One region of the Arthrobacter sp. NPDC080086 genome, then DNA from elsewhere that is predicted to be linked to it. Evidence: riboswitches for the same ligand, from Rfam matches in the RefSeq annotation. Region 1 holds a riboswitch; each other region holds the start of a gene.

Evidence for each region. A riboswitch is a leader RNA that binds a small molecule or an ion and turns the genes downstream of it on or off. The one in region 1 is predicted to bind thiamine pyrophosphate.
Region 2: linked by a shared signal. The riboswitch ahead of thiO (glycine oxidase ThiO) and the one ahead of AB0305_RS11805 (ECF transporter S component) in region 1 are both predicted to bind thiamine pyrophosphate.
Region 3: linked by a shared signal. The riboswitch ahead of thiC (phosphomethylpyrimidine synthase ThiC) and the one ahead of AB0305_RS11805 (ECF transporter S component) in region 1 are both predicted to bind thiamine pyrophosphate.
Region 4: linked by a shared signal. The riboswitch ahead of AB0305_RS14130 (bifunctional hydroxymethylpyrimidine kinase/phosphomethylpyrimidine kinase) and the one ahead of AB0305_RS11805 (ECF transporter S component) in region 1 are both predicted to bind thiamine pyrophosphate.

What each region holds. Positions count from the first base shown of each region.
Region 1 covers NZ_JBFBKP010000029.1:31,798-36,064, reverse strand. Annotated here, with positions in the region: gene AB0305_RS11830 (Na+/H+ antiporter subunit E) at 1-378, shown strand, start outside; gene AB0305_RS11825 (monovalent cation/H+ antiporter complex subunit F) at 375-653, shown strand; gene mnhG (monovalent cation/H(+) antiporter subunit G) at 643-1,050, shown strand; gene AB0305_RS11815 (DUF4235 domain-containing protein) at 1,093-1,356, opposite strand; gene AB0305_RS11810 (hypothetical protein) at 1,462-2,184, shown strand; TPP riboswitch at 2,211-2,352, shown strand; gene AB0305_RS11805 (ECF transporter S component) at 2,420-3,052, shown strand; gene AB0305_RS11800 (ABC transporter ATP-binding protein) at 3,064-4,267, shown strand, end outside.
Region 2 covers NZ_JBFBKP010000034.1:7,139-11,405, reverse strand. Annotated here, with positions in the region: gene AB0305_RS12905 (VOC family protein) at 1-191, opposite strand, end outside; gene AB0305_RS12900 (thiazole synthase) at 247-1,068, opposite strand; gene thiS (sulfur carrier protein ThiS) at 1,074-1,310, opposite strand; gene thiO (glycine oxidase ThiO) at 1,307-2,620, opposite strand; TPP riboswitch at 2,611-2,728, opposite strand; gene thiE (thiamine phosphate synthase) at 2,755-3,447, shown strand; gene AB0305_RS12880 (ferritin-like fold-containing protein) at 3,503-4,201, opposite strand; gene AB0305_RS12875 (RNB domain-containing ribonuclease) at 4,243-4,267, shown strand, end outside.
Region 3 covers NZ_JBFBKP010000011.1:20,828-25,094, forward strand. Annotated here, with positions in the region: gene AB0305_RS06400 (VOC family protein) at 1-675, opposite strand, end outside; gene AB0305_RS06405 (amidohydrolase family protein) at 751-1,848, opposite strand; TPP riboswitch at 1,916-2,023, shown strand; gene thiC (phosphomethylpyrimidine synthase ThiC) at 2,018-3,778, shown strand; gene AB0305_RS06415 (alpha/beta fold hydrolase) at 3,818-4,267, opposite strand, start outside.
Region 4 covers NZ_JBFBKP010000040.1:19,208-23,474, reverse strand. Annotated here, with positions in the region: gene AB0305_RS14135 (Rne/Rng family ribonuclease) at 1-2,055, shown strand, start outside; TPP riboswitch at 2,238-2,335, shown strand; gene AB0305_RS14130 (bifunctional hydroxymethylpyrimidine kinase/phosphomethylpyrimidine kinase) at 2,496-4,007, shown strand.

The sequences.
Region 1 (4,267 bases):
GGACGGTTCAACGTGCTGCGCGCCGTCCCCTTTGGCCTGGTGTTCCTCGGCAAGGTGGTCGCGGCGAGCTTCCAGCTGCTCTACCTCGCCGTGGTGCGCGGGCCCCGGGTGGTCAGCGCCATCGTCGCGGTCCCGCTCCGCAGCCACTCGGATCTCCTGGTCACCGCCACCGGCCACGTCATCTCGCTGATTCCGGGCTCCCTGGTCGTGGAGGTGGACAGGGGTACGTCCACGCTCTATATCCACGGCATCAACGTCCGCGACGCCGAGGACGCCGCCAGGCTCCGCAAGGACGTCCGGGACACTGAGGCCGGCCTGATCCGGATCATGGGCTCCCCGGAGGAAGTTTCCGCCCTCAAACAGGAGGCAGCCGCATGATGCCGATCGTCCTGGCCGTGACCGCCGTGATTCTGTCCCTCGCGGCGGGCGGCGCCATCATCCGGATCGCCCGAGGGCCTTCGCTGCTGGACCGCGTGCTCGCCACCGACGTGCTGCTGGCCATCCTGGGCGCCGCGCTGTGCATCGACATGGCCGTCAACCGGCACCTGAACAACCTGATGCTGCTGGTGGCGATCTCGATCATCGGCTTCGTCGGGTCCGTGACCGTGGCCCGCTTCGTAGCCGACCGCAGGAGGCACCCCCATGAATCCTGAGACCTTCTCCGGGGATACGGTGATCGACGCCGTGTCCGCCGTGTTCATGGTGGTGGGTGCACTGATGTCCCTCGGCGCCGCGATCGGCCTGCTCCGCTTCCCGGACCTGATGAGCCGGATGCACGCCGCCACCAAGCCGCAGGTCCTGGGCCTGTTCCTGCTGCTGTGCGCCGTGGGCCTGCAGATGCGCACCTGGTGGGTGTGGCCGGTGCTGGTGGTCGCGTGGATCTTCCAGCTGCTGACCGTCCCGGTCTCCGCGCACATGGTGGGCCGCGCCGGCTACCGCACCAAGCACCTCCACCCGGAGTTGCTGAGCGCGGATGAGCTCGAAGCGGTGGTGCAGCAGGCCGCCGGGGAACGCGGCTTCAACGAGGACGGGGAGCCCCGCCGGGACTGATGCCCGGGGGACTCCCCGTCGGAGTCCGGTGGTGCGGTGCGCCTAGACGATGTCCTGGGTCTTGGCGAAGCGAGTGATGGCCCGCTGCGTGCCGCGGTTGGCGAGGACCTGGATGACGGCGCTCACCGAGGCCGAGATCAGCGCGAAGGTCAGGGCCTGGCGCAGCGTGGTGGGGACGTCGTCGTCGTGGCCCTTCGGCGGCTTGTTGCCGGTGGTCTTCTCCCAGACGGTGTCCACGAGCTTGGTGCCGACGAGACCGGCGACCAGGCTGATGCCGGTGCCGAGCAGTTTGATGACAATGTTCATTTCGTGCTCCTTGCGGGTGGAAACAGGACTGCCCCTAGCCTACTGGCACACCGGTCCGGGGCGGACGCCCCTGTCCGCCGCGCGCCGCCCGGCCTACCGTCGGGCATGGACAGAGACCGGGGCGCACCCTGGGCGCCGTTCCAGCTGGCGGCCGGCTGCTGCTCGATCGCGTTCGTGGTGCTGCTGGTGCTGGCCCTTGTGCTGGACTTCATCGCGCCGCCGCCGGTCGACGGGGCCGTGCCGACGCTTGAGTTCATCGCCCGCAACAAGCCCGTCTACGTCGCCGAGCAGCTGCTTTGGACGGTCCCGAACATCCTGGCGGTGCCCGTCTTCGCTGCGCTGTTCCTGGCGTGCGCTCCGGCGGCAGAGGGACTGGCACGGGGCCTGGCGCTGGGCGGCGCCCTGGTGGGCGGGCTGTCCTGGGCGCTGATCCTCGCCATCCCGGTTACCAGCCGCGGCTCTCTGGTGCTGGTCTACCTCAGCGACCGGTACGCCGGGGCGGCCGACGACGCCGCGCGGCAGCGGATCAGCGCCGCCGCCGAGGCGGTGATCGCCGAGAACAACACACCCGCCGTCGCCGGGGTGCTTTCCGCGGCGGGCATTCTCCTCATGTCCGTGGCCATGGTGCGGGCAGGGCTCTCCCGGGCGGTGGGCTGGCTGGGCATCGGCGCCGGTGCCCTGGGGCTGCTCGCGGAGGCGCTGCGGTACCTCGTCCCGGCGCTCTACGGCGGCTACGGCCTCCTGATGTGGGCGTGGTTCGTGGCGGCCGGGATCGTGCTGATCCGGCTCGGCAGGGAGGGGAGGCGGGCCCCGGCGGCGCGGGTGTAAACTGGGCCAGCCCACACGGGCGACATTCATAACGACAGGGGAGCGCCGCCGTCGGACCCTTCCGGAGGAATCCGGGAACCGTAGGTGGGCGCTGAGAGTGCGGACAGCCGCAGACCCTCGAACCTGATCCGGTTAGTACCGGCGCAAGGGAGTCGAGTTCTCAGGGTGTCCGGAACACGCGGCAGCGGCCGCCGTGGCCGGAATACCCTCCCCTCCTGTACCTCAGGAGGACGACATGACCGATATTTCCACCCCCCGCACCACAGCGGCCGGCAAAAAGAGCTGGCGCGTGGTCGACATTGTCCTGGCGGCGCTGATCGCGATTGCCGGCGGCGTCATCTTCTGGGCCTGGGACCAGGGCTCCAACGTGGTGTCCGTCCCGCTCACCGCCGTCTACCCGCCCCTGACCGGCCTCTACGCCGGCGGCTGGATGATCCCCGCGGTCCTCGGCATGCTGGTGGTCCGCAAGCCCGGCGCCGCGCTGTTCTGCGAGGCCGTCGCCGCCACCGGCGAGCTGATCATGGGCTCCCAGTACGGCACCACCGTGCTGATCTCGGGCATCCTGCAGGGCCTCGGCGCGGAGCTGGTCTTCGCCGCCTTCCGCTACAGCAAGTTCAACCTCCCGGTCTCCCTGCTCGCCGGCGCCGGCGCGGGCCTCTTCTGCGGCCTGAACGACTGCTTCCTGCCCTGGGGCTGGAACATCGCCTTCGAGGCCGGGGACAAGGCCGCCTACATCGTCTTCTGCGCCATCTCCGGTGCCGTGATCGCCGGCGGCCTGGCTTGGATCGCCACCCGCGGCCTGGCCCGGACCGGGGTGCTGGCCTCCTTCGCCTCCCGCAAGGCGGCCACCGAACCCGTCTTCTCCTGACACCCGCGCGCATGAACGCCGACGACGTCCGCCCCGCCGCGGTCACCGCCCGCGGCTGGGGCTGGCGGCACGCCGGACGGTCCCGGCCCGCCATCAGCGGACTGGACCTGGACATCAGCCCGGGCGAACGCGTCCTGCTGCTGGGACCTTCCGGCGCCGGTAAGTCGACCCTGCTGCACGCCCTGGCCGGGGTGCTCGGCGAGGGCGGCGGCGCGGACGCGGACGCCGACGACGCCGACGAGACCGGCAGCCTGCTCATCGACGGGGCCCCACCCCGGGACCGCCGCGGACGCGCCGGGCTGGTGCAGCAGGACCCGGAGACCCAGGTGGTGCTTTCCCGGGTGGGTGACGACGTCGCGTTCGGGGCGGAGAACCTCGCCGTCCCGCCCGCGGAGATCTGGGCCCGGGTAGGGGAGGCGCTCGACGACGTCGGGCTCGGATCCCTGCCCCTGGGCCACCCGACGTCTGCCCTCTCCGGCGGGCAGAAGCAGCGGCTGGCCCTGGCCGGCATCCTCGCGATGCGGCCCGGGCTCCTGCTGCTGGACGAACCCACCGCGAACCTCGACCCCGCCGGTGTGCTGGAGGTCCGCGACGCCGTGGGCCGCTGCCTGGACCGGACCGGCGCCACCCTGGTGGTGGTGGAACACCGGGTTTCCGTGTGGAAGGACCTGGTGGACCGGATCGTGGTGCTGCAGCCCGGCAGCGCGGGCGAATCCGCCGTACTGCTGGACGGGCCGCCGGACCGGGTGCTGGCCGAGGCGCGGGAGATGCTGATCGCCGCCGGGGTCTGGGTCCCGGGCCACGTGCCGGCCACCCGCGCCCGGAGCGCCGGCGACACCGGGCAGGGTCCGGAACCCGGCTTCGAAGCGGGCCGGCTGTTGCTGGCCGCAGAGTCCCTGGCCGTGTCCCGCGACCGTCCCCGCCGGGGCGGCCTGCGGACCCGCTTCCGCGCCGTGCCGCCCGTGCCGGTGCAGGAGGGTATCGCCGCGCAGGTCCGTGCGGGGCGCGCGCTCACCATCACCGGGCCCAACGGCGCCGGGAAATCGACCTTCGCCCTGACCCTCGCCGGGCTGCTGGCCCCGGTGGCCGGGACCGTGTCCGCTACCACCGACCTCAGCGCCGGCGCGGGCATCGACCCCTATGCCTGGAAGGCGCAGCAGCTGATCCCGCGGATCGGCACGGTCTTCCAGGAACCCGAACACCAGTTCGTGACCG
Region 2 (4,267 bases), on a different contig from region 1:
TTCATCCCGGTCATTCCCGTCCCGATCACAATTGACGCCGCGGAGCCGGGAGGCGTCAGCTGGACCACCCGCATCCCCGGGATGTGTTCGACGTCGTGGTCCAGCACGAACCCCAGTCGCTCGGAATAGAACTCCTTGGCCGCGTCGACGTCGGCCACCGGAACCTGGATCACTTCTAGGCGCATCTTCATGCGCCTAGGCTACCCCGCTCCCCCGGCGGGTAGCCGCGGTCCCTGGCCGCGGTCCCTAGAGGAACTCGGCGCGGCCTTCCATGCCGGAGGACGCCAGCGCGTGCTCGCGGCGCGGGATGCGGCCGGCCAGCCGGGCCAGGCGGCCCGCGGCGACGGCGTGTTTGAACGCCTCTCCCATCAGCACCGGGTTCTGTGCCCTGGTCACCGCGGTGGCCAGCAGCACGGCATCGCAGCCCAGCTCCATGGCCAGCGCCGCATCCGAGGCCGTGCCGATGCCGGCGTCGAGGACCACGGGTACCGAGGCCCGGGAGACGATCAGTTCGATGTTGTGCGGGTTCAGGATGCCCAGGCCGGTGCCGATCGGCGCGCCCAGCGGCATGACGGCCGTGGCACCGAGGTGCTCCAGGCGCAGCGCCAGGACCGGATCGTCGTTCGTGTAGGCGAAGACCTTGAACCCGCGCGCCACCAGCTGTTCGGTGGCGTCGGCCAGTTCCAGGGCGTCCGGAAGCAGCGTCTGTTCGTCGGCGATCACTTCGAGCTTCACCCAGTCCGTCTCCAGCGCCTCGCGGGCCAGTTCGGCGGTGAGCACCGCGTCGCGGGCGGTGAAGCATCCTGCGGTGTTGGGCAGCACCCGGATGTTGCGGTCGGCCAGCAGTTGGAACAGCGATCCGCTCTCGGCCGGGGAGTAGCGGCGCATCGCCACGGTGGTCAGTTCCGTGCCGGACGCTTCCAGTGCGGCGCCGAGGCCGTCGAGGCTGGGTGCGCCGCCGGTGCCCATGATGAGCCGGGAGCCCAGCTCCACGCCGTCGAAGGTCACCGGGTCGCGGTGCGCCGTGGCCTTCACGGCGGGCTCCTGCGCGGTGTCTGCTTCCTTCATGCCGTTCATCCTCCCTGTACCGCGGTGACGAGTTCGACGTCGTCGCCCTCGATGAGTTCTGTTGCGTGCCACCGGCTGCGGGGCACGACCTCGGCGTTGCGCGCGACGGCGACGCCGAGTTTGCGTCCGTCCGTGGCCTGGCCGTTGTCCGCCAGGGGCCGGCCGGTGACGCCGCTGACGAGGGCGCCGACCGTGGCGTTGTCCGGGAGCGCGTGCGGCTTCCCGTTGAGGGTGATGTTCATGCGGTTGTCCTGTGGGTCGCGGGGTGGAGAGCATTGGTAGGGCTGTGCGCCTGGCTGGTCGACTGGCTGTGCTCAGCGTCCGTGTGCGGGCGGTCGAAGCGGTCCGGGAGGAACCCGTCCCACCGCGGGTCCGGGGTGCCGTCCAGCAGCTCCCGGCAGATGGCCGCGGCGGCCGGGGTCAGCAGCACCCCGTGCCGGAAGAAGCCGGTGGCGATCACCAGGCCCGGGACGTGGCCGCCGCCGGCGGCACGGACCCGTCCCAGCAGCGGGGCGTTGTCCGGGGTGCCGGGGCGGGCCCTGGCCGTGGCCTCGTCGAGTTCCAGCTCGGCGACGGCCGGGACCAGCTGCTGGGCGTCGCGCAGCAGCTGGTAGACCCCGCCGGCGGAGACGGCCCGGTCCCGGGCCTGGTCCTCGCGCTGGGTGGCGCCCACCACCACGGTGCCGTCCCCGCGCGGAACAATGTAGACCGGGACGCCCCGGACCAGTCCGCGCACGGTGGAGCTCAGCAATGGACGCAGCCGTTCGGGCACCCGGAGCCGGAGGATGTCGCCGTGGACCGGCCGCAGCGGCAGGGTGAGCCCGGCCGGGAGGTCCTGCAGGGCGGCGGCGCCCAGGCCGTTGGCCACGATGGTCTCGACCGACCGGATCTCCCCTCCCCCGCTGAGCCGCACGCCGGCGACCCGGCCGTCCGCCTGGATTAGGCCCTCGGCCCGTTGCGGGACGGCCCGGAACCCGGTGTCGGCGGCCAGCAGCGCCGTGATCCGGGTGATCAGGCGGCGCGGGTCCACCTGATGGTCGGCGGGGATCTCGAAGGCGCAGGAGATCGCCGGGCTGAGCAACGGTTCGCGGCGGCGGGCCTCCCGCACGGTGAGGGGTCCGACGGACAGGCCGGAGGCCAGTTGGAGGGCGCGCAGGTCCGCGAGCGCCTGGCGGTCCGCGGCGTCGGCGCCCACGGCGAGGGTCGGCGTCGTGAGATAGCCGGTGCCGGCGCCTTCGTCGCCCCCGTCGGCGAGGCTGCCGGCGAAGGCGGGCCAGAGCCGGGAGGACTCCAGCATCAGGGGCAGGAGGCCCTCCTCCTGGTAGTGGAGTTCGCTGACGGGGGCTAGCATGCCGGCGGCGGCCCAGCTGGCGCCGTCCCCGGGGGCGTCGTCGACCAGCGCCACGGTGCGTCCGGAGCGCCGGAGTTCCCAGGCGATGCCGTAGCCGATCACGCCCCCGCCAATCACGGCGACGTCGACGGCGCCGTGGCGGCCGTCAGGCGGGGCCCCGGGGCCGTGCGGCCGGGCCTTAGGGCTGGGGGTGGTGTTCATGGGTTCCTTCCCTACGCCGGTACTAGCCGGATCAGGTCAAGCGGTCGGCTCTGACGCCCTCTCAGCCCTGCGCCGTCACCGGCCTGCGGGGCTCCCGCGGTATGCGCCCAGTTTAGAGGAACTACGCTTGGGGCATGAGCCAGGATGTCCACAGCACCGCCCGTTTGTACCTCTGCACCGATGCCCGCAAGGACCGCGGAGACTTTGAAGCCTTTGTCGATGCCGCGTTTACCGGGGGCGTGGACATCATCCAGCTCCGGGACAAGACCATCGAAGCCGCGGAGGAACTGGAGTTGCTGGAGGTCCTGCACACGGTCGCGGCGCGCCACGGCCGGCTCTGGGCCGTCAACGACCGCGCGGACCTGGCCTCGCTGGCCGGCGCGCCGGTGTTCCATATCGGGCAGAAGGACATTCCGTTCGGAGCGGCCCGGGACTTCCTCGGCAAGGACACCGTGATCGGCCTGTCCACTCACACCCCGGAGCAGGTCGACGCCGCCATCGCCGCCGCGCCGGGCCGGAGCGGGCTGGACTACTTCTGCGTGGGCCCGGTCTGGGCGACACCCACCAAGCCCGGCCGGGCCGCCGTCGGCCTGGACCTGGTCCGCTACGCCGCCGACGCGATCGAGCACGCCGAGGCCGCGGGCGACGGCGGCAAGGTGGCCGGCGTCGTGCCGTGGTTCGCGATCGGCGGCATCGACCTGACAAATGTGGAGCAGGTCCTCGACGCCGGGGCCCGGCGGATCGTGGTGGTCCGGGCGATCACCGAGGCGGAGGACCCCGCCGCTGCGGCGCAGGCCCTGCTCGCCGCCCTCGACGCCCGGGCTTAGTCGCGGCCGTGCCTAAGCGCGGCCGGTCGCCTCGGCCTCACCGGCCGCAGGCCCTCTACCCCGCCAGGCCCAGCAGGGTCATCCGGCGTGAGTGCGCCGTGGCCAGCGAAGTCAGCAGCGCCCGGACCGGATCCGTGCCCGCAGGGACGCCGTTGCCCGTTGCCCCGTTGCCCGCTGCTTCCGAACCCTGGACGGCCAGGAAGGCGTGGTCGGCCGCGACCCGCTGCGCCTGGGTCAGCGCCTCGCCGAGAAGCCGCCGTGCCCACAGCGCCAGCCGGGAGGCCAGCCGGGGATCGTCGGCCAGGGCCTGCTTGAGCCGTTCACGCAGCACCCCGGTGGCCTCTTCGGAGGCCTGGACCTGCTCCACGAGTTCCGCGGTGGCGGGATCCAGCCGCGGAATCAGGGAACGGTAGAAGTCGGCGGAGACGGTGTCGATGACGTAAGCCTTCATCAGCGACTCGAACCAGTCGGCCGGCCGCGTCCGCTCATGGAAGTGGTCAACCGAGCGCTGGAACGGCACCATGGCGCCCTCCACGTCCTCACCCACGGCTTGCAGCCGGGCGCACACCAGTTCGTAGTGCTCGAACTCCCGCACCGCCAGCCGGCCCAGCACTGCCCGGTCCCGGAGGGTGGGCGCGTAGCGGGCGTCGGAGGAGAGCCGTTCAAAGGCGGAGAGTTCGCTGTAGGCCATCACGCCGAGCAGGTCCGTGAGAAAGCGGTGATCGCGGGCGGAATCCGGCGTCGGAGTGCTCATCGTTCAAGACTAGCGGCGGATTTCGGGCTACCCTGACTTTCGTGTCTCACCATCGCCTGACGCCGA
Region 3 (4,267 bases), on a different contig from region 1:
CATGGCCATGTGGTGGTGGTAGCCGCCGGCCGAGACGAAAAGCGCCTGGCCGTGCCAGCCTGCGGTCTTTTCGAAGCCCAGGGTCCCGACGTAGAAGTCGTGGGCGGACTGCACGTCGCCGACCTGGAGGTGGACGTGCCCGACGCCGGCGCCGGTTTCGTGCTGGCCGGCGAGCGACGCCTCGGTGAGGTGCTGCTCCAGGTAACGCTGCGGCGGCAGCGCCAAGCTGTCCATGACAACATTCGCGCCATCCCAGGACCATTCCTCGCGCGGACGGTCCCAGTACAGCTCGATGCCGTTGCCCTCGGGGTCGTTGAAGTAGAAGGCCTCGCTGACCAGGTGGTCCGCGCTGCCGGTGAAGAACCGGGGATCGTACTGGGCTGCGGTGGCGACGGTGGCGGCCAGCGCCGCCTGGTCCTCGAACAGGAGGGCGGTGTGGAAGAGCCCGGCCTCGCCCCGGGAGGGGAGGTTCAGTCCCGGGGCCGGCGCGAGGTGCACCAGCGGCGTCTGGCCGCGTCCGAGGTAGAGGCCGCCGCCCTGCTCGGCCACCACCTCCAGGCCGAGGGCGCGCTGGTAATAGTCGGTCATCATCGCCAGGTCGCCGACCTTGAGCATCACGGTGCCCATCGAGAGGTCGGCCGGCAAGAGGTCCTGGGTGGCGGCGTTGGTGGTCATTGCATCACTCCGGTGCTGTGGGGTTCAGCCGTCATTCGGCGGCTCTCACCAGATAAAATTACTTGAAGCTTCAATTTATTCCGCGGATGCCGCGCCGATGACGTCCCCGCGGAGGACGACGGCGCGCAGATTCCGCAACGTGGAGAGATCCCGCCGCGGGTCAGCGGCGCAGACCAGGACGTCGGCGGGCGCACCCTCGGCGATTCCGGCGGCGCACAGCCAGGCCCGGGAGGACCAGGCGCCGGCGTCGAGGGCGGTGGCCGCGCCCAGTCCGGCGGCATGCAGTGCCTCCAACTCGTCGACGATCCGCCCGTGGGCAATCACGCTCCCGGCGTCGGTTCCCGCGTAGATGGCCACCCCGGCCTCGTGGGCCTCGAGGACCCGCTCGGCCCGGCGTTCCCAGAGCGTGCGCATGTGGGCGGCGTAGCGCGGGAACTTGGGTTCGGCCTGCGCGGCGATGTCCGGGAAGGTGGCGATGTTGACCAGGGTGGGGACGATCGGCACGCCTTGGTCGACGAAACGCGGAAGATGGCGGGGCAGCAGCCCGGTCGCGTGCTCGATGCAGTCGATGCCCGCGTCGAGCATGTCATCGAGGGTGTCCTCGGCGAAGCAGTGCGCGGTGACCCGGGCGCCCTCGTCGTGGGCGGCGCTGACGGCGTCCCTGACGGTGCGGGCGGGGAAGCTTGCGGCAAGGTCCCCGGCGTCGCGGTCGATCCAGTCCCCCACGAGCTTGACCCAGCCGTCCCCCGCCCGCGCCTGCTTCCGGACCTCCTCGACCAGGTCACCGGGGTCCACCTCAACGGCGAGGCCGCGCAGGTAGCGGCGGCTTCGGGCGATGTGGCGGCCCGCACGGATGATCCGGGGCAGGTCCCGCCGCTGCTGGATCCAGCGGGTGTCGTGCACCGCTCCGGCGTCGCGGACCAGCAGGGTCCCGGCGTCACGGTCCGTGCGCGCCTGCGTTTCGGCGACGGCGGCGTCCACGTCACCGCCGGGCCCGAGCCCGATGTGGCAGTGAGCGTCGACCAGTCCCGGGATTACCCACCCGTCGATGACTTGGTCCGGCGCCGCCTCCGGACGGTCGAAGGTCAGCACCCCGTCCACGGACCACAGGCCGCGCCGCTCCCGGTTCACGGCGGTGAGGACGGGCCCGGTGAATTCGATGATGCCGCTCATGGGTCCCAGCCTAATCGCGGCCGGCGGAAACCTTGGAGCCGTGTCCGGGGCCCTGTGGTAGCTTCGTCTACGACCACACGGGAGCCCTTGCAGGGGCTGAGATCGGGCTGAGGCAGCCTGCGACCGTTGAACCTGTCCGGGTAATGCCGGCGAAGGAAGTGAGTAACCCTTGCGCACCACAAATTCCCAGCACAGCCCTGCCCTTGCGTCGCACACGTTGGCCTACATCGAAGGCGACGGCCTGCGGGTCCCGGTGACCGAGATCGCCCTGGAGCCGTCCCCCGGCGGCACCCCAAATCCCCCGTTCCTGGCCTACCGCACGGCGGGGCCGGTCAGCGACCCGGTGGCGGGCCTGCCGCCGCTCCGTGCCGACTGGATTGCCGGACGCGGGGACACCGAGCCCTACTCCGGCCGGGAGCGCAGCCTTCTCGACGACGGCAAGTCCGCGGTCCGCCGCGGAGCCGCCTCGGCGGAGTGGCGCGGCGCTCCTCCGGCACCGCGCCGGGCCCTCCCCGGCCGGACCGTCACCCAGATGCATTACGCGCGGCAGGGCGAGGTGACGCCCGAGATGCGCTTCGTCGCGCTGCGCGAGAACTGCGACGTCGAACTGGTCCGCAGCGAACTCGCCGCCGGCCGGGCCATCATCCCGGCGAATATCAACCACCCCGAGTCCGAACCGATGATCATCGGGAAGGCCTTCCTCGTGAAGATCAACGCCAACATCGGCAACTCGGCCGTCACCAGCTCCATCGCCGAGGAGGTGGACAAGCTCCAGTGGGCCACCCAGTGGGGTGCAGACACGGTGATGGACCTCTCCACCGGGGACGACATCCACACGACGCGCGAATGGATCCTCCGCAACTCCCCCGTGCCCATCGGCACCGTCCCGATCTATCAGGCCCTGGAGAAAGTCAACGGCGAAGCGAACGCGCTGACCTGGGAAATCTTCCGGGATACCGTGATCGAGCAGTGCGAACAGGGCGTGGACTACATGACCATTCACGCCGGCGTGCTGCTCCGGTACGTGCCGCTGACAGCCAACCGGGTCACCGGGATCGTGTCCCGCGGCGGCTCCATCATGGCCGGCTGGTGCCTGGCGCACCACCGGGAGAACTTCCTGTACACCCACTTCGACGAGCTCTGCGAAATCTTCGCGAAGTACGACGTCGCGTTCTCCCTCGGCGACGGGCTGCGGCCGGGGTCGACGGCGGATGCCAACGACGCCGCGCAGTTCGCCGAACTGGACACCCTCGCCGAGCTCACGCAGCGGGCCTGGGAATTCGACGTGCAGGTGATGGTGGAGGGCCCGGGCCATGTCCCGTTCCACCTGGTCCGGGCAAACGTAGAACGCCAGCAGGAGCTGTGCAAGGGGGCGCCGTTCTACACCCTGGGTCCGCTCGTGACCGACGTCGCCCCCGGCTACGACCACATCACCTCCGCCATCGGCGCAACCGAGATCGCCCGGTACGGGACGGCCATGCTCTGCTACGTCACCCCCAAGGAGCACCTGGGCCTGCCGAACCGGGACGACGTGAAGACCGGCGTGATCACTTACAAGATCGCCGCCCACGCCGCGGACCTTGCGAAGGGCCACCCCGGCGCGCAGGAGCGGGACGACGCCCTGTCCAAGGCCCGCTTCGAGTTCCGCTGGCGGGACCAGTTCGCCCTGTCCCTGGACCCGGTCACCGCCGAGGCCTTCCACGACGAGACGTTGCCCGCCGAGCCGGCCAAGATGGCGCACTTCTGTTCCATGTGCGGGCCGAAGTTCTGCTCGATGCGGATCAGCCAGGACATCCGGAGCGAGTTTGGTTCCGCCGAGGCGCAGGCGGCCCGGGCCGACGCGGGCATGCGGGAGAAGAGCGAGGAGTTCCTCGCCTCCGGCGGCAAGGTCTACCTGCCGGATCCGGGGGTGGGGGCCGCCCGGGACTAGCAGGCTGGGACTAGGAGGCCCGGAGTAAGGAGGGGCGGGTTAGGAGGCGCGGGCGTGCCGGCTGCGGACGACGTCGGCGATAAAGGAGCGGATCGCCCGGTCCCCCTCCGGTGAGTCCTGCGGCCGGTGCCCGCCCGGGGCGGTGCGGTGCCGGGCGCCGGTCTCCACGAGGTAGCCGGCGATCTCCTCATACAGCGGTTCCCAGCCGCCGGTGAGGACCAGGGTGGGAACGCCAGGGACGATGTGCAGCGGCGCCTCCCATGCCGGGGCCTGCAGCCGGAGCCGCCGCGCCTCCCGGGCGTTATCCGCCGCGACTTCCCCGGCGGCGCCGTGCAGCGGGGCGTGCGCGGCGAACACCCGGCGGACGAATTCACGGTGGAAGTCCTCGTCGCCCAGGCTGTGCCGGACATCGAAGAGCGGTTCCATCAGGGCCCGGTGCGCGGCGGTGGCCGGCAGTTCCGCCGTCAGGGACAGGCAGGCCGGTTCCAC
Region 4 (4,267 bases), on a different contig from region 1:
TCCGGCGACTCCGTCCTGGTCCAGGTGACCAAGGACCCGGTGGGCCACAAGGGCGCCCGGCTCACCAGCCAGATCTCGCTGCCCGGCCGGTACCTCGTGTACGTGCCCGGCGGTTCCATGACGGGCATCTCCCGCAAGCTGCCCGACGTCGAACGCAACCGGCTCAAGCGCATCCTCAAGGACCGCCTGCCGGAAGACGCCGGCGTGATCGTCCGCACCGCGGCCGAGGGAGCCTCGGAAGAGGAGCTGACGCATGACATCAACCGGCTCCGCGCCCAGTGGGAGGGCATCGAAAGCCAGGCCACGTCCACCAAGATCCTCGCCCCGGAGCTCCTCTACGGCGAACCGGACCTGACCATCAAGGTGGTCCGCGACGTGTTCAACGAGGACTTCTCCAAGCTGATCGTCTCCGGTGAGGAGGCCTGGGACACCATCGAGGCCTACGTCACCTACGTGGCGCCGGACCTGGTGGGCAGGCTCGAGAAGTGGACCAAGGACACGGACATCTTCTCCGCCTGGCGCATCGACGAGCAGATCCACAAGGCTCTGGAACGCAAGGTCTTCCTGCCGTCCGGCGGCTCCCTCGTGATTGACCGCACCGAGGCCATGACCGTGGTGGACGTCAACACCGGCAAGTTCACCGGCAGCGGCGGCAACCTCGAGGAAACCGTCACCAAGAACAACCTCGAAGCGGCCGAGGAAGTCGTCCGCCAGCTGCGCCTGCGAGACATCGGCGGCATTATCGTCATCGACTTCATCGACATGGTGCTCGAATCCAACCGCGACCTCGTTCTGCGCCGCATGGTGGAGTGCCTGGGCCGGGACCGGACCAAGCACCAGGTGGCCGAGGTTACCTCGCTCGGCCTCGTGCAGATGACCCGCAAGCGGATGGGCACCGGCCTGCTGGAAGTCTTCGGTGAGCAGTGCGAGGCCTGCGCCGGCCGGGGCGTCGTCACGCACGACGAACCGGTCGAGCACCGCCGCGCCAACACCGTCGCCGCGGAACACCATGTTCCGCGCACCGAGCAGCAGCCCGCCGCCCGCAACGAGCGCAAGCGCCGCCGCGGCAAGGGCGGCCAGGGCACCGAGGGCCAGCAGCAGCAGGTGCCGGCGGCCGGGCACCACGAGCCCACCGAGGCCGAGCGGCACGCCAAGGCCGAGGCCACCCGTGCAGCGCTGGCGAATATCGCGGCGGCCGCCCACGCGGCCCACCTGCACGACGGCGACGCCAGCGCAGCGCCCGACGCCGAGACACGGCAAGCGGCCCTGGACGCCGCCGTCGAGCTGGCCTCCACCGAGGAAGCAGCCGGCCGTCCCGCCGCCGTGCTGACCTTCGGGGGCGAGCAGGTGGCACTGCCCTTCGTCGAGCACGCCGAACAGGCGCCGCAGCCGGCCCTGACCCTGGACCTGCTGACTGAGGCGTTCGCCAACCTGGGCGACTCGGACTCGCGGAACCGCCAGTCCGGGACCACGGCGACCGCGGCCCGCGAGGCCGCCCCGTCCGTGGAAGCGCCGGCTGTGGAGGAACGGTCCGTGGATGCCCCTGCCCCGGAGGCTGAGGCACCCGCCGAGGCTCCGGCCGGCGGTCGGTCCGCTGACCAGTCCCGAGCCACCCGGGGCCGGGGACGTGCCCGCACGGCCCGGATCCAGCCGCCGAACGCCCGCAACCGTGCGGCCGAGCCGGAAACCCGTCGGGAAGCTGCCCCGCAGCAGGCTCCGAAGCAGGACACCCGGCAGCAGGAGGCTCCGAAGCAGGACACCCGCCGGCAGGAGGCTCCCAAGACGGCCGCGCAGACGGCGGCCCCCGTCGCCACCCGCACTCCGGCGGCAGCGGAACCGGCCACCGGCCAGCGCCGTCCGCGGCGGCACCGTAGTGCCAGCCGTGCCCAGGGGGCAGCCAACGAGACCGCCGTCGAGCAGCGCCGGCAGGCCTCCGCCCCGTCCGGCCAGGGCTCCGTCCACGAGGCCAAGGCACCGGAAACGGTCAAGCCGGTCGTCAAGGACAACGGAGGCCCGATCATCCTCGGCGTCGGCGTACCGGCCTCGGAGCTCTAAACCGCTCCGCCGCCGCACCACCCGGTACCGCTCAGTACCACTCGCGGGTATCTCCCGGACTCGACGTTTCGAAGCGTCGACTCCGGGCGGTACCCGCGAGCCGGTTAAGGGGAGTCCGGCCGGAGGTGGGACCGGGCAGAACGGGCCGCCGGGCAGCGAAACCGGGGAGGGGCGCTACGCTGGAACGCGACACGGGGTGCCGCGCATCGGGCCGGCTGAGATCCACACCCGTTGAACCTGTCCGGTTAGCACCGGCGAAGGGATGTCTCTTGTCTTCGACCCAACCCGCGGTAGCACCCGCGGCTCTCTCAACCACTCCCGCGGCCGGCGCCAGTTTCCTGCAGACGGTGTTCCCGGCATCCAGGGCCGACGCCGCCGGACCCGAGGCGTCGGCCGGCACGGCCCACGCGGCCACCGGGCGGGCCCCGGTCCCCAGGGTCCTGGCCATCGCCGGTTCCGACCCCTCCGGCGGCGCCGGAATCCAGGCGGACCTGAAGAGCATCGCGGCCATGGGCGGCTACGGCATGGCCGCCATCACCGCCCTGACCGCGCAGAACACCCGCGGCGTCCGGTCCGTGCACGTGCCCCCCGCCGCCTTCCTGACCGAGCAGCTGGACGCCATCGCCGAGGACATCACCATCGACGCCGTCAAGATCGGCATGCTCGGCGACGCCGGCGTCATCGACGCGGTGCGGGCGTGGCTGGAACGTACCCGGCCCGCCGTCGTCGTCCTGGACCCCGTCATGGTTGCCACCAGCGGTGACCGGCTGCTGCAGGAATCGGCCGTCGCGGCCCTGCACACCCTGCTGCCGCTCGCCGACCTGGTCACCCCGAACCTGGCCGAACTCGCCCTCCTGCTGGATGAACCGGTCGCCGCCGGCTGGGCGGAGGCGCTGGAGCAGGGCAAGCGCCTCTCCGCGCTGGCCGGAACCACGGTCCTGGTCAAGGGCGGCCATCTCGAGGAGGACGCCGACGGCGGGTGCCCGGACGCGCTGGTCAACAGCGCGGGACTGCCCGGCAGCGAGACCGTGGTGGTGCCGGGGGAGCGGGTCGACACCCGCAACAGCCACGGCACCGGGTGCTCGCTGTCCTCGGCCCTTGCCACGGCCTACGCCGCCGGCGGGGACTGGGAAGCGGCGCTGCGCCGCGTCAAGCCCTGGCTGCTGGGGGCGCTGCGCGAGGCCGTCCGGCTCGACGTCGGCACCGGCAACGGACCCGTCCACCACTTCCACCACCTCGCCCAGCCGGCGGAATCGGGGCCCGGGGCCGGCACGGAACACTTCACGGAACGCCTTAGGGAACCCGGCGACTTTGCCACCGGCCTCGAGCCCATCGCCGCGGAGGGCCTGTCGGAGATCTACGCCCTGGACTTCATCCGGGGCCTGGCCGACGGGACCCTGCCGGAGCACGAGTTCGCCTACTACCTCGGCCAGGACGCGCTCTACCTCAACGGCTACTCCCGGGTGCTCTCCCGCGCCGCCGCGCTTGCCCCGACGGAGGCCGAGCAGCTGTTTTGGTCACGCTCGGCCGCCCAGTGCCTGGAGGTTGAGTCGGAACTGCACCGCAGCTGGCTCGCCGGGCGCGCCGGCACCCCGCGGCAGGGTCCGGTTACCAAGTCCTACGTGGACCACCTGCATGCCGCGTCCCTGGCCGGCAGTTACGGGGTCCTCGTGGCCGCGGCGCTGCCGTGCTTCTGGCTCTATGCCGAGGTGGGCGCCGCGCTGCACGCACAGTTCCTCGCCGCGGGCGCGGACGAAGGCCACCCCTACGCCGCCTGGCTGCGGACCTACGCGGACGCGGCCTTCGCCGAGTCAACCCGGCAGGCGATCCGCTACACGGATGCCGCCGCCCGCCGCGGTTCCGCCGCCGAACGGGGCGCCATGACCGAGGCGTTCGTCCACTCGGTGCGCTTCGAGGTGGACTTCTTCGACGCGCCGAGGCTGCACGCCTGACCCGGAACGGGAGCCGCGGCCGGTAAGGTGGTGGGGCGCGGTTCCCGAAAGCGGCTGCGGCGCCCGGTCCGGTTCCTTGGAAAACGGCACTGTGGCACCGGTCACGCCCGACTCTCCGGGGCCTGCCTCGTTTGCGGCCGAAGGCGAAATTAGCGTAGTCTTGATCTTCGGTGCTTACGCCAACACTTGGGTTATGACCCTGAGGACCTGTCCACCCCACGCGGGACGGATGATCCACGGGATAGCTCATGGGTTCCCCC